Regions from separate parts of the Clostridium sp. HMP27 genome, predicted to be linked through region 1. Evidence: riboswitches for the same ligand, from Rfam matches in the RefSeq annotation. Region 1 holds a riboswitch; the other holds the start of a gene.
The links. Region 1 has a riboswitch for FMN ahead of ribD (bifunctional diaminohydroxyphosphoribosylaminopyrimidine deaminase/5-amino-6-(5-phosphoribosylamino)uracil reductase RibD). Riboswitches for the same ligand answer to the same signal wherever they lie in the genome.

Region 1 (9,385 bases):
TTTAATTCATCCTTTGCATCTACATCTAAGTGATTAGTAGGTTCGTCTAGAATTAAAATATTAGTTTCAGTATTTAATATCTTACATAATCTAACCTTTGCAGCTTCTCCTCCAGATAAAACCATTATCTTTGATTCTAACTGCTTAGTTGTTAATCCACATTTTGCTAGAGCTGCTCTTATTTCATACTGAGTTTTACTTGGAAACTCATTCCATACTTCTTCTATACAAGTATTTGTGTTTCCTGATCTATCTTCTTGTTCAAAGTATCCAATATGCTGATAATCTCCAAGCTCTACTTCTCCAGATAGTGGCTTAACTTTTCCCAAAAGACTCTTGAGTAGTGTTGATTTACCAAGACCATTAGCTCCAACTAAGGCTATCTTCTGACCTCTTTCCATATAAAGATTTAATGGTTTAGTTAAAGGACTGTCATATCCTATTACTAAATCTTTAGTTTCAAATATCATCTTTCCTGAAGTTCTGGCAATTTTAAAATTAAATTCTGGCTTTGGTTTTTCTTTTACTAGCTCTATAACTTCCATTTTATCTAATTTCTTTTGTCTTGATTTAGCCATATTTGCAGTGGCAACATTTGCCTTATTTCTTGCAACGAAATCTTCAAGTCTTTCAATTTCCTTTTGTTGTTTTTCAAAGGCTGCTTCCAGTCTCTTTTTATTTGCTTCATATAATCTCATAAATTCATCATAGTCTCCAACATATCTTGTAAGCTTTCTTTCTTCTACATGATATATTAAGTTAACTACTGAATTTAAAAATGGTATATCGTGAGATATTAGTATAAAAGCATTTTCATATTTATTTAAATATTTCTTAAGCCATTCTATATGTTCTTCATCTAGGTAATTAGTAGGCTCATCTAACAGCAGAATATCTGGATTTTGAAGTAAAAGCTTTCCAAGCAGTATCTTTGTTCTTTGTCCTCCTGATAAATCTTCTACATCTCTATCTAATCCTAAATCTAAAAGTCCTAACCCCTTTGCAACTTCCTCTACTTTAGCATCTATTGTATAAAATCCATTATTATCTAATAAATCTTGAATTAATGCTGTTCTCTCAAGCATTTTTTCTAATTCTTCTGGTTCCACCTCACCCATTTTTTCATATAAAGAATTCATTTCCTTTTCTAAATCAAATAGGTAACTAAACGCATCTCTTAGAGCATCTCTAATACTTTGACCTTTAGTTAATGCTGCATGCTGATCCATATATCCAACTCTAACATTATTTGACCAAATAACCTTGCCTTCATCTGGCATAAGCTTATTTGTTACTATATTCATAAAAGTTGATTTACCTTCTCCATTAGCACCAATTAGTCCAACATGCTCCCCTTTTAATAATCTAAAAGACACATCTTCAAATATAGCTCTATCACCAAAACCATGGTTTATATTTTTAACTGTTAATATACTCATAATTTGCTCCTTTACTGTAAAAAATTCATCATATTTAGTCTAATCGGCAGAGTATTTGATGTCAAGAAGAAAATAATGCTGAACCAACTTCAAAAATAAGGAAAGATTGCAAATGTAATTTACACATTTATAATCTTTCCTTATTTACTAGTGTTTAGTTATTTAATTCATCCCTAGCCTATTCTATTTCTCTTAAAAGATTAGCCATTTCAATTGCAGTTACTGCTGCATCATAGCCCTTATTTCCTGCTTTAGTTCCTGCTCTTTCAATTGCTTGCTCAATTGAGTCTGTAGTTAATACTCCAAATATAACCGGAAGCTCTGTTTGTAATCCTACATGCGCTATTCCCTTAGTAACTTCAGAAGAAACATAATCAAAATGTGGTGTATTTCCTCTAATAACTGCTCCTAGACATATTACTGCATCATATTTTTTTGACTTTGCCATCTTATTTGCAGCAAGTGGAATTTCAAAAGCTCCTGGTACCCAAGCAATTTCTATTTCATTTTCTTCTGCGCCATGTCTTTTAAGTGCATCTATTGCTCCTCCCAAAAGTTTAGATCCTATAAATTCATTAAATCTTCCTACAACTATACCAAATTTTAATCCTTTAGCAATTAAATTTCCTTCATATGTTCTCATTTTTTCATCCTCCAACTTTCAGTTATATTTTTTTTAGTTTTTATTTTATGTTACAATTTGCTGCAACTTTAAGTTTCAGCTAATATCTTTAATACCTAATGTCTAATATCTAAATATATGCTACCTAATTATTAAAAAAATTTAGTGACTAGGAACTAGTAATTAGAGATTATTAAGCATATGACCCATCTTTTCTTTCTTGGTTCTTAAGTAAAATTCATTTCTTTCATTATGATTCATTTGGATAGGTACTCTTTCTAATACTTCAATACCATATCCTGAAAGCCCTGAAAGTTTCTTGGGATTATTTGTCATAAGATTTATCTTAGTTACTCCTAAATCAGAAAGTATCTGTGCACCTATTCCGTAATCTCTCATATCTGCTGGGAATCCTAAAGCTATATTAGCCTCTACGGTATCCATTCCTTGGTCTTGAAGTGCATAGGCCTTTAACTTATTTATAAGTCCTATTCCACGACCTTCTTGTCTCATGTATAAAAGAATTCCTCTTCCTTCTTCAGCTATTTTTTTCATAGCTGATGCGTACTGCTCTCCACAATCACATCTTTTAGAGCCTAGTGCATCCCCTGTCAAGCACTCTGAGTGAACCCTGACAAGTACAGGTTCCTCTCCACTTATATCTCCTTTAACTAGAGCTACATGATGTTCTCCATTTAATTTATTTATATATCCATATATATCAAAGTCGCCATACTTGGTTGGCATTTTAGTTTTTACTACTCTTTCTATAAGCTTTTCACTATGTCTTCTATAGGCAATTAAATCTGCAATTGTGATTATCTTTAAATTATGTGTCTTTGCAAATTCCATAAGCTCAGGAGTTCTTGCCATGGTTCCATCTTCATTCATTATTTCACAAATAACCCCTGCTCCTTTAAGTCCTGCAAGTTTTGCAAGGTCCACTGCTGCTTCAGTATGACCTGTTCTTTTTAACACCCCGCCTTGTCTACAAGCTAATGGAAATATGTGTCCAGGTCTTCTGAAATCTGATGCTTTAGCATTAGGATCTAGAGTTTTCTCTATAGTTAAAGCTCTTTCATAAGCTGAAATTCCTGTAGTAGTTTCCATTGCATCTATTGAAACCGTAAAAGCTGTTTCGTGATTATCTGTATTATTTTTAACCATTGGGTGTATGTTTAATTCATTTAATCTTTCTTCTTCCATTGGCATGCATATAAGCCCTCTTCCGTATTTGGCCATAAAGTTTATAGCCTCTCCCGTAACCTTTTCTGCTGCCATAAGAAGATCACCTTCATTTTCACGATCTTCATCATCTATAACTATTATGATTTTTCCCTCTCTAATATCCTCTATCGCTTCTTCTATACTATTGAATTTATACATTCTTTAAATCCTCCTTAAAATCCATTTTCCCTCAGAAACTCTAAGGTTATGGATGATTTTTTATTATTTTCTTCTTTAGACTTTATACCTAGTAGCTTTTCTACATATTTTCCTAACACGTCACATTCTAAGTTCACTATATCTCCTGGTGATTTTTTCAACAGTATAGTTTCTTCTCCAGTATGTGGGATTATGGACACTTTAAATACTCCTTCGTCCACATAGGCTACAGTTAAGCTAACTCCATCTATTGCAATCGAGCCTTTATGAACTATATACCTTAATATGTCCTCGTTTGCCTTAATGGTAATCCAAAATGCATTATCCTCTTTCTCAAAATTCTCAATAATTCCTGTCCCATCTATGTGGCCGCTTACTATGTGTCCCCCAAATCTTCCATTAACTTTTAATGCTCTTTCTAAGTTTACATAGCTTCCTCTTTTTAGACTTCCAAGACTGCTGCTTCTTAAAGTTTCAGCCATAACGTCCACTGTAAATGATGATGATGAGTACTCAGTAACAGTTAAACAAACACCATTGGTACTTATGCTATCACCAAGTTGTACTTCATCTAATATGTTACTAGCTTTTATAGTAAGCCTAGCTGATTTTGTTCCTCTTTGAATATCCTGTATTATCCCTATTTCCTCAACTAATCCAGTAAACATACTTACCCTCCTAACTCCTAGTCCCCTTTGTGTAATATTTATTTTACGTATCCTTCAATTAAAATATCTTCATCAAAGGTTTTAAATGTGACATTTTGAAGGATTATGCTTTCACTCATTAATGGTTTCCCTTTTCCACCAATTGGAGTTTTGGCACTTTCCCCTCCAATAATCTTAGAGGCTATATAAGCTTGCACTTTATCAACTATTCCCTGCTCTATTGCTGAATAATTCAATGTGCTGCCTCCTTCTAAAAGTATGCTATCTATACCCATTTCTCCAAGTCTTTTCATCAAGGCTTGTAAATTTACTCTGCCATCCATATCTTCAACTATTAAAACTTCTGCTCCTTTATCTTTTAAAAGCTGTATCTTATCCTCTGAAGCTTTTTTAGTAGTTGCAATTATAGTTAAAGTTTCGTCCTTTATGTTTAAGACATTTGAATTTAAAGGTATTCTTAAAGTACTATCTACAATTATTCTCTTTGGACTCATACCGTCCTGAATTCTACAAGTAAGGCTTGGGTTATCTTGAAGTACCGTACCTATTCCAACCATAATTCCCGAAACTTTATTTCTTAACTTATGTACTTCCTCTCTTGCCGCCTCTCCTGTTATCCACTTAGAATCTCCAGTAAAAGCTGCTATTTTACCATCCAATGTCATAGCATATTTCATGATTACAAAAGGAAGTTTAGTTCCTATATATTTTATAAATATCTCATTTAAGCTTTTGCACTCTTCCTCTAGAACTCCTGTTATCACCTCAATACCATGATCTCTTAGAATTTCTACCCCTTTTCCTGCAACCCTTGGGTTAGGATCAAGCATCCCTACTATAACTTTTTTTATATTATTTTTGATTATTGCATTTACACACGGTGGAGTTTTCCCATAGTGACAACATGGTTCTAATGTCACATACATGGTACTTCCTTCAACATTTTCCTTTACGCTTGAAAATGCATTTATCTCTGCATGAGGGCCACCATAATATTCATGATATCCTTCACCAATTATTTTGTTGTCCTTTACTATAACTGCCCCAACTAAAGGATTGGGATTTACTCTTCCCTCACCTTTTTTAGCAAGTTCAAGAGCAAGCTCCATGTACTTTTCATTCACAATATCACCTTCTCTGCATAGTATATATAATTTTTTGATTTACTAACGCTATTTATGCATCATTTTCAAAAGTCTTTTATTTTATTACAAACAAAAAACCCTAAGCTTTCACTCAGGGCTAATAATCAAATAAGTTTATTAATTTATATCTAACAAACAAAAGCTCTGAAACATAAGTTTCAGAGCTGGTAGACACTAAATTAATTTATACTATAAAAAATTGTAACTTTATAGTATAACCTGCCTATCTTCTTTCATCCAGACTTTACTGTCGGCCTCGGAATTTCACCGAATCATGCCTTACGGCTCGCGGGCTTTACCGCCGGTAGGGATTCACACCCTGCCCTGAAGATAATTTATTAAGTTTTACAAGTTCATTGTAAACCAGTACATTATATATGTCAATACTAAATTATTTATCTCTTCACCTTATCTAATATAGTGATACAACATTCCTCTAAGTTAGTATTGATCACTTCACAATAGAAATTTCTATCTTTAAAGTTGTACATAGGATCATAATAAGTAATCATTAATTCACTAATTACCTCATCATATTCATCCTTTAAAATCTTACCTGTAAACTTTTCTATTCTAGATGCAGATATATATTTATTCATATTTTTTAAAGCTTCTATTATCTCATATTTACTGCTTTCATTTATTAGATAATCATCTTTTATATTTTTTATACGATATTCTAATGGAGCTGTAACATTAATTTGTGTTCCATTTTCGATTGCATTAAACATATACTCTGGCATAACTATCTTATCTATTCTTTTGCTTTCTCCTTCAGTAAACACTAAGTTTGTCTTTCTCTTTGATAGCTCTTCAAATACTAAGGATTCAAACATCTTCTGAGAATTTCCTGAGCCTAGCCCTACTGATCCAAGTAATGATCCTCTATGATTTGCTGCTGCTTCTAAATCTAAAGTATCATAGCCCATTTCCCTTAATTTACTCAACAAATGAGTCTTACCTGTACCTGTATTTCCATATAATACAACAAATTTAATTTCTTCAAATAACCTAGGAAGGCTATGATTTATATATTCTCTATAACCTTTATATCCCTTTGTAACTTTAATAATATCCATTCCAAGTGCAGTAAACAATGATGCTATAGATGAGCTTCTCATACCGCCTCTAGCACAAAATATAGCTGTCTTTTTCTTTTCATCATCAATTGTCTTATAACTCTCATACATTTGGGGTAACTTTTTTGAAACAATTTCTATTCCACGCTTCTTTGCCTTATCTTGCGAATCTTTCACATAAATTGTCCCTATTTCTTCTCTTTCTTCATCAGTGAATAATGGTATATTTATTGCTCCTGGTATAGTAGCTTCTTTAAATTCCTTAGGACTACGTACATCCACAAAAACCATTGGCTTTTTATTTTCTTTAAGTACTTCTTCATATTCTAATGATCTTAACATTTTCATCATCCCAACAATCAGTTTATATTTATTAAAATACTTGCCACATATATAAAATTTAATCCATATATACTTTATAATATCACAAATAAATAAAACATACCAAATTTACTAATTGTCTAGAAAATGCTTAAACCTCAGCAATTACATCTATCTCAACTAAAAACTTATCTAATAATTGACTGCCTATTGTTGTTCTTACAGGATACGGCTCTTTGAAAAATTCAGCATAAATCTTATTAAATTTTTCGAAGTATTTTAAATTTGACAAATGTACCGTAGCTTTAACTACATCATCCATAGTTGCACCACCGCATTTTAAGATAGCTTGTATATTTTTTAAAACTTGCCTTGTTTGTTCTTCAATGCCCTTAGGAGCCTTTCCTGTTATAACATCTACTCCTACTTGTCCAGATACATATATAGTGTTTCCAACTATCAAGCCTTGTGAATATGGACCAACTGGCTTAGGTGCTAATGAAGTTTCAATTTTCTTTTTCACTTTTAATCCCCCAATATATTAATTGACCTTACTTAATAAATATGAAATATATTTTATATTATGAGAATTATAAGTTAAATACTGAAACATCTTAGCAAACTGAGATGTGCTAATTTGTATTGAAACCATTATTTTCCATAAATTAGCAAAGGTGATGTCTTAAAGTATTGAAATTAAATTTCAACATTTTACAACACCACCTTGTAATATTAAAAAGTTAGTTTATTTTATAGATTTCATTACCATAATCCAAATCTTTTTACATGTTCCATTTTGTCATCTCTATGCTGAACCATTTCTATTGAGCCTAAAACTATATGTGCGAGTCCAAATCCTAAAATACCAGCGCCAATTGCTGTAGCTGCTTTTTTCTTAACCATTGTAGCACCTGCTCCAGTTACTGCTGCACCTAAAACTGTAGGTATCATTCCCTCACGCATAACTTATTCCTCCTCTTTTATCCTAATTTTTATTTAAAGAACATAATTATTATTCCACCTATAAACTTATTTATCCTTAATAAAAATAGAAGAAAAGAGTAATTCTATGGTAACTACTTTATTTGTCCTTTTGTGCTTCTCCACCTTCTTCTTCAAAAAATCCATCAAAATAATATTTTTCTCCTTCTTTTACAATCAATATATCGTATATAACATTATTCCCATAATCTATAGTAGCCGAAATAAACCCATCAGATACTCTCACTTCAAAAGGCTTATTTTCATATTGTTTCATATTTTTATAGCCTTCTTCCGTTATAATTTCATCTAGATTATCTTTTATCTTGGAGCTACTTATTTTTTTTATTGTCTCCTTGTCACCTCTACTTAATGCCTTCGTAAAAGTTTCTGCAAGTTCTTTCATAGTACTATTTTTCACACCAATATCGTTAATTAATATATAATCATAAAGTATATTATTTCTGCCTTCCTTGTCTACAAGTTCATAATTACTAGGTACAAAGCTGTCGAAATAATACTTTCCATTTTCATCCCTCATCTTTAATGCTACATACTTAGCTTCATTACTATTATTTGTATCAACTTCTACATAAATAATAGTATTTTCATTTACATGAGTAAAATCATAAGCAAAATCATCATTATCTTTTCCCTTAAAATATTTTTCACTAATATCTAAAAGAACTTTGGTACTAAATATGTCTTTATTATGATTTATTACGCTTAAAACCTTTTCATTTCCTGATACTAAAGCATCAATTAATGTAAATGTAGCTTCTTCTGCAGTATTATTTTTTATGTTTGCTGTTGATAAATAATTCATATTTATATTTGCTTTTGAAGTAGAATTGGAGCACCCTAAAAAACTCAAAATTATACTTACTGCTAATACTATTAAGATAAATTTTTTCATTTAACTCCCCCCTTTGTATAATTTGTAAGCTACTTATATATATGCCTTTGTTATAAATAGTCGCTTGATATTTCTGGTGCTTTATAGTAATCCTCAGATTAAAAATTATTTTTTTAATTTTTAATACAATACTGGTGGAAATGAATATAAAAAAGATGATATTATATATTTATATAACACATGGGGGGTTGGCAAAAGATGTTTAGTACAAACTATAAAATTGCAGATAGATCAGTTTGGCAAGGAAGAATTGATAGTGATACAAATTTTGATGCATTTAGATGGCATCAATGGGTTGAATTAATAGATTTAAAGAATGAGCATTTAATTCCTTTCGATGGACAATTAGGTTTTGCCTTCATTGGATTTTGTTGTGATGAAGGAATTAATAGAAATAAAGGTAGAACTGGTGCTTCTAAAGGTCCCGAAAGTATTAGAAAGGAGCTTGCACATCTTCCTTGTTGCTTTACACAAGAAGTCAAACTTTTTGATGCTGGAGACATACTTTGTGAAAACATTTCTTTAGAAGAAAGTCAAGACTTACTTTCAAAAGCAGTAGACAAGATTTTAAGCTTAAACTTATTTCCCATAGTCTTAGGTGGAGGACACGAGACAGCTTGGGGACATTATAGTGGTATTTTAGGTAATTTATCTAAAAATAATCCTAAACCTAATATTGGTATAATAAATTTTGATGCTCATTTTGATATTAGACCTTATCCAAATGGTAGTCATTCAGGTTCTATGTTTAGACAAATAGCTGATATTTGTGAAGAGAAAAGCTTAGAATATTCCTACATGTGTCTTGGAATTCAAAAACACAGTAAT
Region 2 (9,385 bases), on a different contig from region 1:
TTTAGGACTTAAGGTAGGAGTTATTTTACATGAATTAGAACCATCAGAGAGACAGGAAGCATATAATTCAGATATTACATATGGAACAAATAGTGAATTTGGATTTGATTATTTAAGAGATAACATGGTTATATACAAAGAAGAAAGAGTTCAAAGACCTCTTAACTTTGCTATAGTGGACGAAGTTGACTCAATACTTATAGATGAGGCTAGAACACCGCTAATAATTTCTGGTCAAGGAGAAAAATCCACGGAGTTTTATAAAGTGGCAGATTATTTTGCTAAGTCATTAGTAAAAGAAAAAGACTTTACTACAGATGAAAAGGCAAATTCAGTAATACTTACCGATGAAGGTATAGAGAAGGCTGAAAGATACTTTAGATTAGAAAACTATGCAGATCCAGAAAATATGGAAGTTCAACATCACGTAGTTCAGGCGTTAAAGGCTAACTATATGATGAAGAAAGAAAAGGACTATATAGTAAAAGATGATGAAGTAGTGATAGTTGATGAGTTTACAGGAAGAGTAATGGAAGGTAGAAGATATAGTGATGGTCTTCATCAGGCCATAGAAGCAAAGGAAGGGGTTAAAGTAGAAAGAGAATCTAAAACTTTAGCTACGATAACTTACCAAAATTACTTTAGAATATTTAAAAAGCTTTCCGGTATGACAGGTACAGCGTTAACAGAAGAAAATGAGTTTAGGGAAATATATGGATTAGATGTTATAGTAGTGCCAACTCATAAGCCAGTTATAAGAAAAGATCAGCCAGATGTGATTTATAAAACTGCCAAGGGTAAATATAAAGCCATAGTAGAGGAAATAATAGAAACTCATAAAAAGGGCCAACCAACACTTGTAGGTACCGTAAGTATCGAGAAGTCGGAGCTTATTTCTGAAATGCTAAAGAAGAAGGGGATTCCGCATCAAGTCCTTAATGCTAAGTATCATGAAAAGGAAGCTGAAATAGTAGCTCATGCTGGTGAATATGGTATGGTAACTATTGCGACAAATATGGCAGGGCGTGGTACTGATATTAAGCTTGGTGAAGGAGTAACAGAAGCAGGCGGACTTAAAATAATAGGTACAGAAAGACATGAATCTAGAAGAATAGATAATCAGTTGAGAGGACGTTCAGGGCGTCAAGGAGATCCAGGTGAATCAAGATTTTTTGTATCCTTAGAAGATGATCTTATGAGAATATTTGGATCTGATAAGCTAAAGGGAATAGTTGAGAAATTAGGTCTTGGTGATGATGAAGCGATAGAAAGTAAAATGGTTAGCGGAGCTATAGAAAATGCTCAAAAGAAGGTAGAAGGAAATAACTTTGATGTTAGAAAAACTCTTATTCAGTATGATGATGTTATAAATAAGCAAAGAGAAATAATATATAAACAGCGTTCTGAAGTTTTAGAAGGTGAGGATTTAAAGGATCAAGTTCAGCAAATGATAAGAGAAGTCATATATGCTGCAGTGGATTCACATATTTCAGGAGTAGAGGATGAGCTTGAGTCTGATATAGAAAAGCTTATAGATTATCTTGAAGATATATATTTACCAAAGGATTATGTAAAAGTTGAACAGCTATCTGTGTTATCTCATGAAGAAATAAAGGAAAAACTTTTAACTATAGCTGAAAATATGTATGTAGAAAAGGAAGAAGACTTTACTTCCGAACAAATGAGAGAAATAGAAAGAGTTATAATATTAAGAGTTGTTGATACCAAATGGATAGATCATATAGATAACATGGATCACTTAAAACAAGGTATGGGACTTAGAGCATATAAGCAGCAGGATCCAGTTCAAGCTTATCAGTTTGAAGGAAGTGAAATGTTTGATGAAATGATTTATGGTATTAAAGTAGATACTGTAAAATATTTATTCCATGTTCAAATTCAAAGTGCTCCTGAAAGGGAAAGAGTAGCAAAGGAAACTGCTACTAACTATGAAAGTGGAGATGGAGTAAAAAAGGAACCTGTAAAAAAGGAACATAAAGTCGGAAGAAATGACTTATGTCCATGTGGAAGCGGCAAAAAGTATAAAAATTGCTGTGGAAGAGAAGCGTAATTAAAATTTAATATAAGCATTGTTTGAATGGAGAAGGTGGGGCGACTACCTCTCCATTCTGTTATACAATCAAAGAAATATAAAGGGGTGAAGTTAAGGTGCTTATAAAATTACAAGAAGCGAAAGAAGATTTAGTAAAGATGCAGAACACTTTAAAGGAAATAGGTGGTTCACTTTGACCTCCCAAGACTTCAATCGAGAATAGAAGAACTACATAATATAATGCAAGAGTCAGATTTTTGGGGTAATTTGGATAGAGCGCAGCAAATAACACAGGAAGAAAAGTTTCTTAAGGATAGAATAGGAAGATTCAATGACTTAAATACTAGAGCTCAAGATAGCGAAGAATTTATAGACATAATCACAGAGGAAGAAGATGAATCTGAAGTTAAGGCTATATTAAAAGAAGTGTCGAACTTAAATGAGGAAATAGAAAATCTCAGAATAGAAACGATGCTTTCAGGAGAATATGATAGAAACAATGCAATTATTACCCTTCATGCAGGAGTTGGAGGTACGGATGCACAGGACTGGACTGAAATGCTTCTTAGAATGTATACAAGATGGGCAGAAAAAAAGGGATTTAAAGTAGAGACAATTGACTTTTTACCAGGAGATGAAGCTGGAATTAAAGGGGTTACGTTAAATATAATAGGTGACTTTGCTTACGGCTATTTAAAGGCAGAAAAGGGTATACACAGACTTGTAAGAATATCACCCTTTAATGCAAATGGTAAGAGACAAACCTCCTTTGCTTCTCTTGAAGTACTTCCAGAGCTTACTGAAAATCAGGACATAGATATAAATTCTGATGATTTAAAAGTAGATACTTATAGATCTGGGGGAGCTGGTGGACAGCATGTAAATAAGACGGAATCTGCAATTAGAATTACCCATATACCTACAGGTATAGTAGTTCAGTGTCAAAATGAAAGAAGTCAGCACTCAAATCGTGAAACTGCATTAAAGATGCTTAAGGCAAAGCTTATTGAACTTAAAGAAGCTGCACACAAAGAGCGGATAGAAGATTTAACTGGAGAACTTAAGGATATAGGTTGGGGAAGTCAAATAAGATCCTATGTATTTCATCCATACAGTTTAGTAAAAGATCATAGAACTTTAGCTGAAACCAGTAATGTAAGTGCTGTAATGGATGGAGAGATAGATTTGTTTATAAATGAATATCTAAAAAGTCTCTAATCAATAATGGTTAATGTAGAAAGGTGACTTAAAGTAACCTTTTACATTAACCATTATTGATTAAATATTATTTTTATCTAGACATTTTATTATTTGCTCTTATTTTAATCTTTGACAGTATAAATAAGCCAATAAGTGTTAGACCTGCTGAGGCTATTAGCATTTGTTTATAGTAAAAATACAATGGATTATTTCCAAATGCATATTTTATGACCTCCTTATATACTACATTAAAACATCTATCAATGTTTTTCAGGCTTATAAAGGAAGCCTTATCATTAGGAGTGTGAATCCTTGTGGTATCATTGTCTATAAAAGTTATAGCATCTATATTTTCTTTTCTAAAGGAAGAATGGTCACTAGAATCATCAAATAGATAGTTAAAGAATATCTTATTTCTAGTACAAGTACCCGCAGCTGACTTGATAAAGGAATTATTTACAGTATCTTCTTTTCCGCCCATTATACAAAGAGGAGCTGAATTATTAGTTCCAATCATATCAAAGTTAAAAACCTTGCTATTTGTAAGTATAGGCTTATACTCTTTAACAAATTCTGCTGAACCCAAGCAGCCAAATTCTTCAGCATTAAATCCTACAAATGCTATATCCTTATCTGGGACACCTAGGGATTTTAAATATTTGCTCATTTCAATTATAAAGGCTATTCCAGAAGCGTTGTCTAGTGCGCCGCCATATAAATTACCTTGTAAATCATTGCCTAGGTGATCAAAATGTGCACCTAGTACTATAGGAGAGTAGTTAGGCTTTTTACCTTTGATTTTCGCAACTACATTAGGAATGGAAGCTTGCTTAACTTCAAAGGGGATAAAACATTCCACCATATATCCAAGTCCAAGAAATCTTTCTAAATCCTTTTTTGTAGAGGATTTAATCATTATATACATATCCAAAGGAGCATCATACATAAAAGAACTTCTAAAAGAAAGTGTATCTTCTTCAGGAACATAAAATACCATATTGATATTTCCGGTATCTATTTTAATAAAGTCCTCTTTAAAAAAGGCCTCATTTTTTGAAAATACAACCTTGTTTTCTTTGAAGTTTAACAGGTCTTCCTTGTAGTCATTTCCGTAAGAGTACTCTTTTACTACATCTCCTTTTGTATTTATAACCCTTAGAGTAGGAGTTCCCTCTATTTTATTTGGATAGTTAGTAGTAAAAAACTGATAATAACTATCGTAAAATGGAGTAAGACTATTTTCTTGAAATTTTTCTTTTATAAAAGAAGCGGCCTCTGTATTTTCAAGAGTTCCTGCAAGTCGTCCTTTATATTTGTCAGAAGATAATGCTTCTATTGTTTTAAGTACATTGTAGCTTTCAAAGGGCTTTATGTTGATGAATAAATTAAAGCTAAAATAGAAAACAATAAGGAATAATGTGGTACAATAATATAGGAATTTCTTAAACATAAATTCTCCTTATTAAATAAAGTATTTCCATAGAAATATATTAAATTTAAATGGGTATTATACCTTTAGTAAAAAACTTATATTTAATAAAATTTTAGCCAATAAGTTAGATGAATGAGAAACGGAGGAGTATATATGAGCAATATTCATGAGAGACTTTCGAAGGAGCTTAATATAAATTTAAGTCAAGTAAAGAGCGTAGTAGGGTTATTAGATGAAGGAAACACGATTCCTTTTATAGCTAGATATAGAAAAGAAGCTACAGGTGGATTAAGCGATACTGTACTTAGAGAACTTTATGAAAGACTTAATTATTTAACAAATTTAGAAAATAGAAAAGAAGATGTTATTAGAATCATAGGAGAACAGGGAAAGCTTACAGAAGAGCTTAAACAAAGTGTTATAAGGTGTGAAACCTTAACAGAAGTTGAGGATATATATAGACCATTTAAAGCTAAAAAGAGAACCCGTGCAACTATAGCTGAAGAAAAGGGATTAAAGCCACTAGCTGAGGTTATATTAAGTGGAGAATTTAAAGAGGATATAAGTGAATATGCATCAGAGTTTATAGATGAGGAAAAGGGAGTAAATTCAGTAGGAGAAGCACTCCAAGGTGCTGAGGATATAATAAGTGAAGTAATATCTGATGAGGCTGAATATAGAAAGTGGATAAGAAACTTAGTAACTAGAGAAGGTTTTATAGAAACTAAGGGAGAAAGTAATGAGCCAACTCCTTATGAAATGTATTACGAATATAAGGAAGCTGTGAGAAATATACCTTCTCATAGAATACTTGCAATAAATAGAGGAGAAAAAGAAAAGGTTTTATCTGTAAAGGTAACAGTTGACCAAGAAAGAATAATACAGTATTTAAAGGGCAGAGTTTTAAAAGGAAATAAGAGTACAGATACATATCTTGAACACAGTGTAGAGGATTCCTTAAAAAGGCTTATATATCCTTCTATAGAAAGAGAAATAAGGTCAGATCTTACAAGCAAGGGAGAAGAAGGAGCAATAAATATATTTAAAGCTAATTTAAAGGCACTTCTTATGCAAGCTCCTATAAAGGGTAAGGTAGTTTTAGGTTATGACCCTGGATTTAGAACAGGATGTAAAGTATCAGTTTTAGATGATACAGGAAAGTTTTTAGAAAAGGCTACAGTTTATGCCACAGCACCTCAAAATGATGTAGAAGGCTCTATAAAGGTTTTAAAGGAGCTTGTATATAAACATAATGTAGACGTAATATCCCTAGGAAATGGTACTGCAAGCAGGGAGTCTGAAGAAGTTATAGGAAGACTTATAAAGGAAGTAAAAGAGGAAAGGGGCAAGGATTTGTACTATGTAATAGTTTCTGAAGCAGGCGCGTCAGTATACTCTGCGTCAGAACTTGCAGCTAAGGAATATCCGGATTTAGATGTTTCTATAAGAGGAGCTATATCTATAGGAAGAAGACTTCAAGATCCACTAGCAGAACTTGTAAAAATAGATCCTAAATCCATAGGGGTAGGGCAGTATCAGCATGATGTAACTGCTAAAAAGCTAGATGAATCTCTAAAGGGAACAGTAGAAGATTGTGTTAATAATGTAGGTGTTGATTTAAATGTGGCTACTCCATCACTTTTATCCTATATTTCAGGAGTAAATTCATCAATAGCACAAAATATAGTGGCGTATAGAGAGGAAAATGGCAAGTTTAAAAGCAGAAAAGAGCTTTTAAAGGTAAAAAGACTTGGGGCTAAGGCTTTTGAACAATGTGCAGGATTTTTAAGGGTATTAGAAAGTAAGGAAGCACTAGACAATACCTCTGTGCATCCAGAATCATATGATGAAGCAAAAAATCTTTTAAAAATTCTTAATTATACTGAAGATGACTTAAAGAGTAAAAGACTTCAAGATATAGACAAAAGAGCAGAAGTTATCGGGATAGAACCTTTAGCAGAAAAGCTAAATATAGGAGTACCTACTTTAACTGATATGATAAAGGAACTTAAAAAACCAGGAAGAGATCCAAGAGAAGAATTACCTAAGCCAATACTTAAGACTGGAGTTATTGATATAAATCAGCTAAAATCAGGAATGATGCTTATGGGAACAGTAAGAAACGTAGCAGACTTTGGTGCCTTTGTAGATATAGGAGTGCATCAAGATGGATTAGTTCATATAAGTCAGCTTTCTGATAACTTTGTAAAGCATCCTTTAGACGTAGTTAAGGTGGGAGATATCGTTCAAGTAAAGATATTAGAAGTGGATGAAAAGAGAAAGAGAATATCTTTAAGTATGAAGGACATGAATTAGTTCATATTTTCTAAAAGTACCAGTTGAAAATTGTGACTATATAGAATATAATATGATTGTAATAAAAATTAATAAAAAAATTTAATTTTTATCTTCAGGGCGGGGTGTGAGTCCCCACCGGCGGTAAAGCCCGCGAGCCGAAAGGCTGATTCGGTGTAATTCCGAAGCCGACAGTATAGTCTGGATGGAAGAAGGTATAATGGCTTTAGCTATTTGCGCCCTGATGTTATTTTGTTAGCATCAGGGATTTTTTATTATACCTAACCCAAAGAAGATATATAAAATTAGGAGGGTTAAAGTATGAGAGACTTTAAATTGAACAAGCTTATTAAGATTTCATTATTAAGTGTTATTGCATTTTTAATTCAGTACATTGAATTGCCACTACCACTTTTCCCAGAGTTTTTAAAAATTGATGCAAGTGATATACCTGCACTTTTAGGAGCTTTTGCATTAGGTCCTGTAGAAGGTGTAATTATAGAGTTATTCAAAAATATAATACATGGACTTATGGGAACAAAGACAGCTTTTGTTGGAGAACTAGCTAACTTCCTAGTAGGAGGAGCTATGGTTTTTGTTGCAGGTTACATGTACAAATATAATAAATCAAAGAAGATGGCTGTAATGTCCTTATTAGTAGGCAGCATATTTATGTCTATAGTTGCTGGGGTTTTAAATTATTATTTATTCTTACCACTATATCAAAAGGTGCTTCATATTCCGATGGAAGCCTTTGTACAAATGGGAAGTGCAGTTAACCCAGCAATAAAGGATTTAAAGACATTTATATTATGGTCCATAGTGCCATTTAACCTTATAAAAGGTGTTGTGGTATCAGCTATAACTCTTGGAATTTATAAGAGCGTATCACCACTAATTCACAGTGAGGCTAAAAAGGCAGCACGAAGTAACTAATTTAAAATGGTAGTAATCTAGTAAAATCTAGATGCTGCCATTTTGTTTTTTTATGTTATTTAGGTTTATTATAAGTCAATCGATAATAGGATAAAAAAGGGGGGTAGGATTTATGGCTGGAATCTTAAATATAAACAGTAATTATAATATAAATTCAAGCAAAATCAAAGGGAAAATTTCTTTTGAAATAGGTCAGGTTTTTGCAGCAAGAATAGTATCTCTAGAAGAAACAGGGCAAGATATTTTATTAAAACTTTTAGACGGATGGCAATTTTCAGCTAAGCTTGAGAAGCCCTTGGAACTTATCCCAGAAGAACTAATAAAATTTAAAGTTGAAGGTTTTGAAGATGGGAAAATTAAGCTTAAAATTGTAAGGCAAGAAAGCCAAGGGGAGATCATAGAGGATACTTCTTTGGAAAACTTTTTAAAGAATGAATGTTTAAATATAAAAAGGGAAAATTATGGACTTTTAAGGGATATGATAAAACATAATATACCTCTTACTAAAGAAAATATAATAAATATTATATCTATAGAGAGCTTTAAAGAAAATGCCAATAAGGATGAAAATTATATCGATACATTTATAAATAAGTATTTATTAAATAAAAATATAAATCCTAGTTCAGCAGAAGGAAAAGGTGCAGTAGAAAATCTTAAAGTGTTTTTTAATAAACTTACAGAGCTAAACTCAAAAGAGATTATGACTTTTATAGAAAATAATATAGAATTAAGTTCTGAAAATATAGATAGTTTTAATAAGATATTCAAGGAAGAAGGCGCATCTGTCTATAATATTGTCAGGGAAGGTAATATATCTGAGGAAGATAGCATGCCTCAACAAAGTAGTGTATATAAAGAAAGTAATACATCTCAAGAACATCCAAAGGGCAGTATATTAAGTTTAAGAAAAGATGATTTTAGTGATCCAGTAGCAAAGGAGTTCAAAGATTTACCTAAAAGTTTAGTAAGTAATACAGAAAAAGACATAAAATTAAATGAAATAGGATTAAATCAAAATGATGATGAAAATACTAAATTAGAGGATATCCGTAACTTAAATAAAAAAAATATAATGGAAGCTAAACCTGAAAATTTAATAATAGAGAAGGATGCAAATATAGAAAAAAAGTTAAATGAAAGTTTTAAGCACAAGGCCATAGAAATGTTATCTGATAAGGTAAAGCAAGATATAGATATGAAAACCGAGGAAATTAAAAATACAATAAGTTCTCTAATAAAAAACATTAAAGAAGAAAATATATTATCAGAAGGGAAAATAGTCGGGTTCTTAAAACAGCATATAAATGATTTTAAAGTGTTTAACTCAGTATCTAATCAATATTATTACATGGATGTGCCTGTAAATGTGGATAATAGTAATTATGAATGTAAATTAATAATTAAGGATGAAAGAAAAAAGGGCAAAAAGATAGACAGTAAAAGCGTAAAAATAGCAGCATCCATTA

Region 2: it holds a riboswitch for FMN, as region 1 does, so the genes downstream of both, DP68_RS00595 (ECF transporter S component) here and ribD (bifunctional diaminohydroxyphosphoribosylaminopyrimidine deaminase/5-amino-6-(5-phosphoribosylamino)uracil reductase RibD) in region 1, are expected to answer to the same signal.

The regions. Positions count from the first base shown of each region.
Region 1 covers NZ_JMFY01000018.1:268,665-278,049, forward strand. Annotated here, with positions in the region: gene DP68_RS10420 (ABC-F family ATP-binding cassette domain-containing protein) at 1-1,439, opposite strand, end outside; gene ribE (6,7-dimethyl-8-ribityllumazine synthase) at 1,618-2,082, opposite strand; gene DP68_RS10430 (bifunctional 3,4-dihydroxy-2-butanone-4-phosphate synthase/GTP cyclohydrolase II) at 2,245-3,447, opposite strand; gene DP68_RS10435 (riboflavin synthase) at 3,462-4,115, opposite strand; gene ribD (bifunctional diaminohydroxyphosphoribosylaminopyrimidine deaminase/5-amino-6-(5-phosphoribosylamino)uracil reductase RibD) at 4,154-5,239, opposite strand; FMN riboswitch at 5,482-5,596, opposite strand; gene mnmH (tRNA 2-selenouridine(34) synthase MnmH) at 5,656-6,681, opposite strand; gene DP68_RS10450 (Rid family detoxifying hydrolase) at 6,812-7,183, opposite strand; gene DP68_RS10455 (asparagine synthase) at 7,423-7,623, opposite strand; gene DP68_RS10460 (hypothetical protein) at 7,742-8,557, opposite strand; gene hutG (formimidoylglutamase) at 8,756-9,385, shown strand, end outside.
Region 2 covers NZ_JMFY01000001.1:118,422-127,806, forward strand. Annotated here, with positions in the region: gene secA (preprotein translocase subunit SecA) at 1-2,071, shown strand, start outside; one part of gene prfB (peptide chain release factor 2) at 2,170-2,247, shown strand; one part of gene prfB (peptide chain release factor 2) at 2,249-3,271, shown strand; gene DP68_RS00585 (M28 family metallopeptidase) at 3,345-4,703, opposite strand; gene DP68_RS00590 (Tex family protein) at 4,839-7,001, shown strand; FMN riboswitch at 7,088-7,201, shown strand; gene DP68_RS00595 (ECF transporter S component) at 7,302-7,916, shown strand; gene DP68_RS00600 (hypothetical protein) at 8,029-9,385, shown strand, end outside.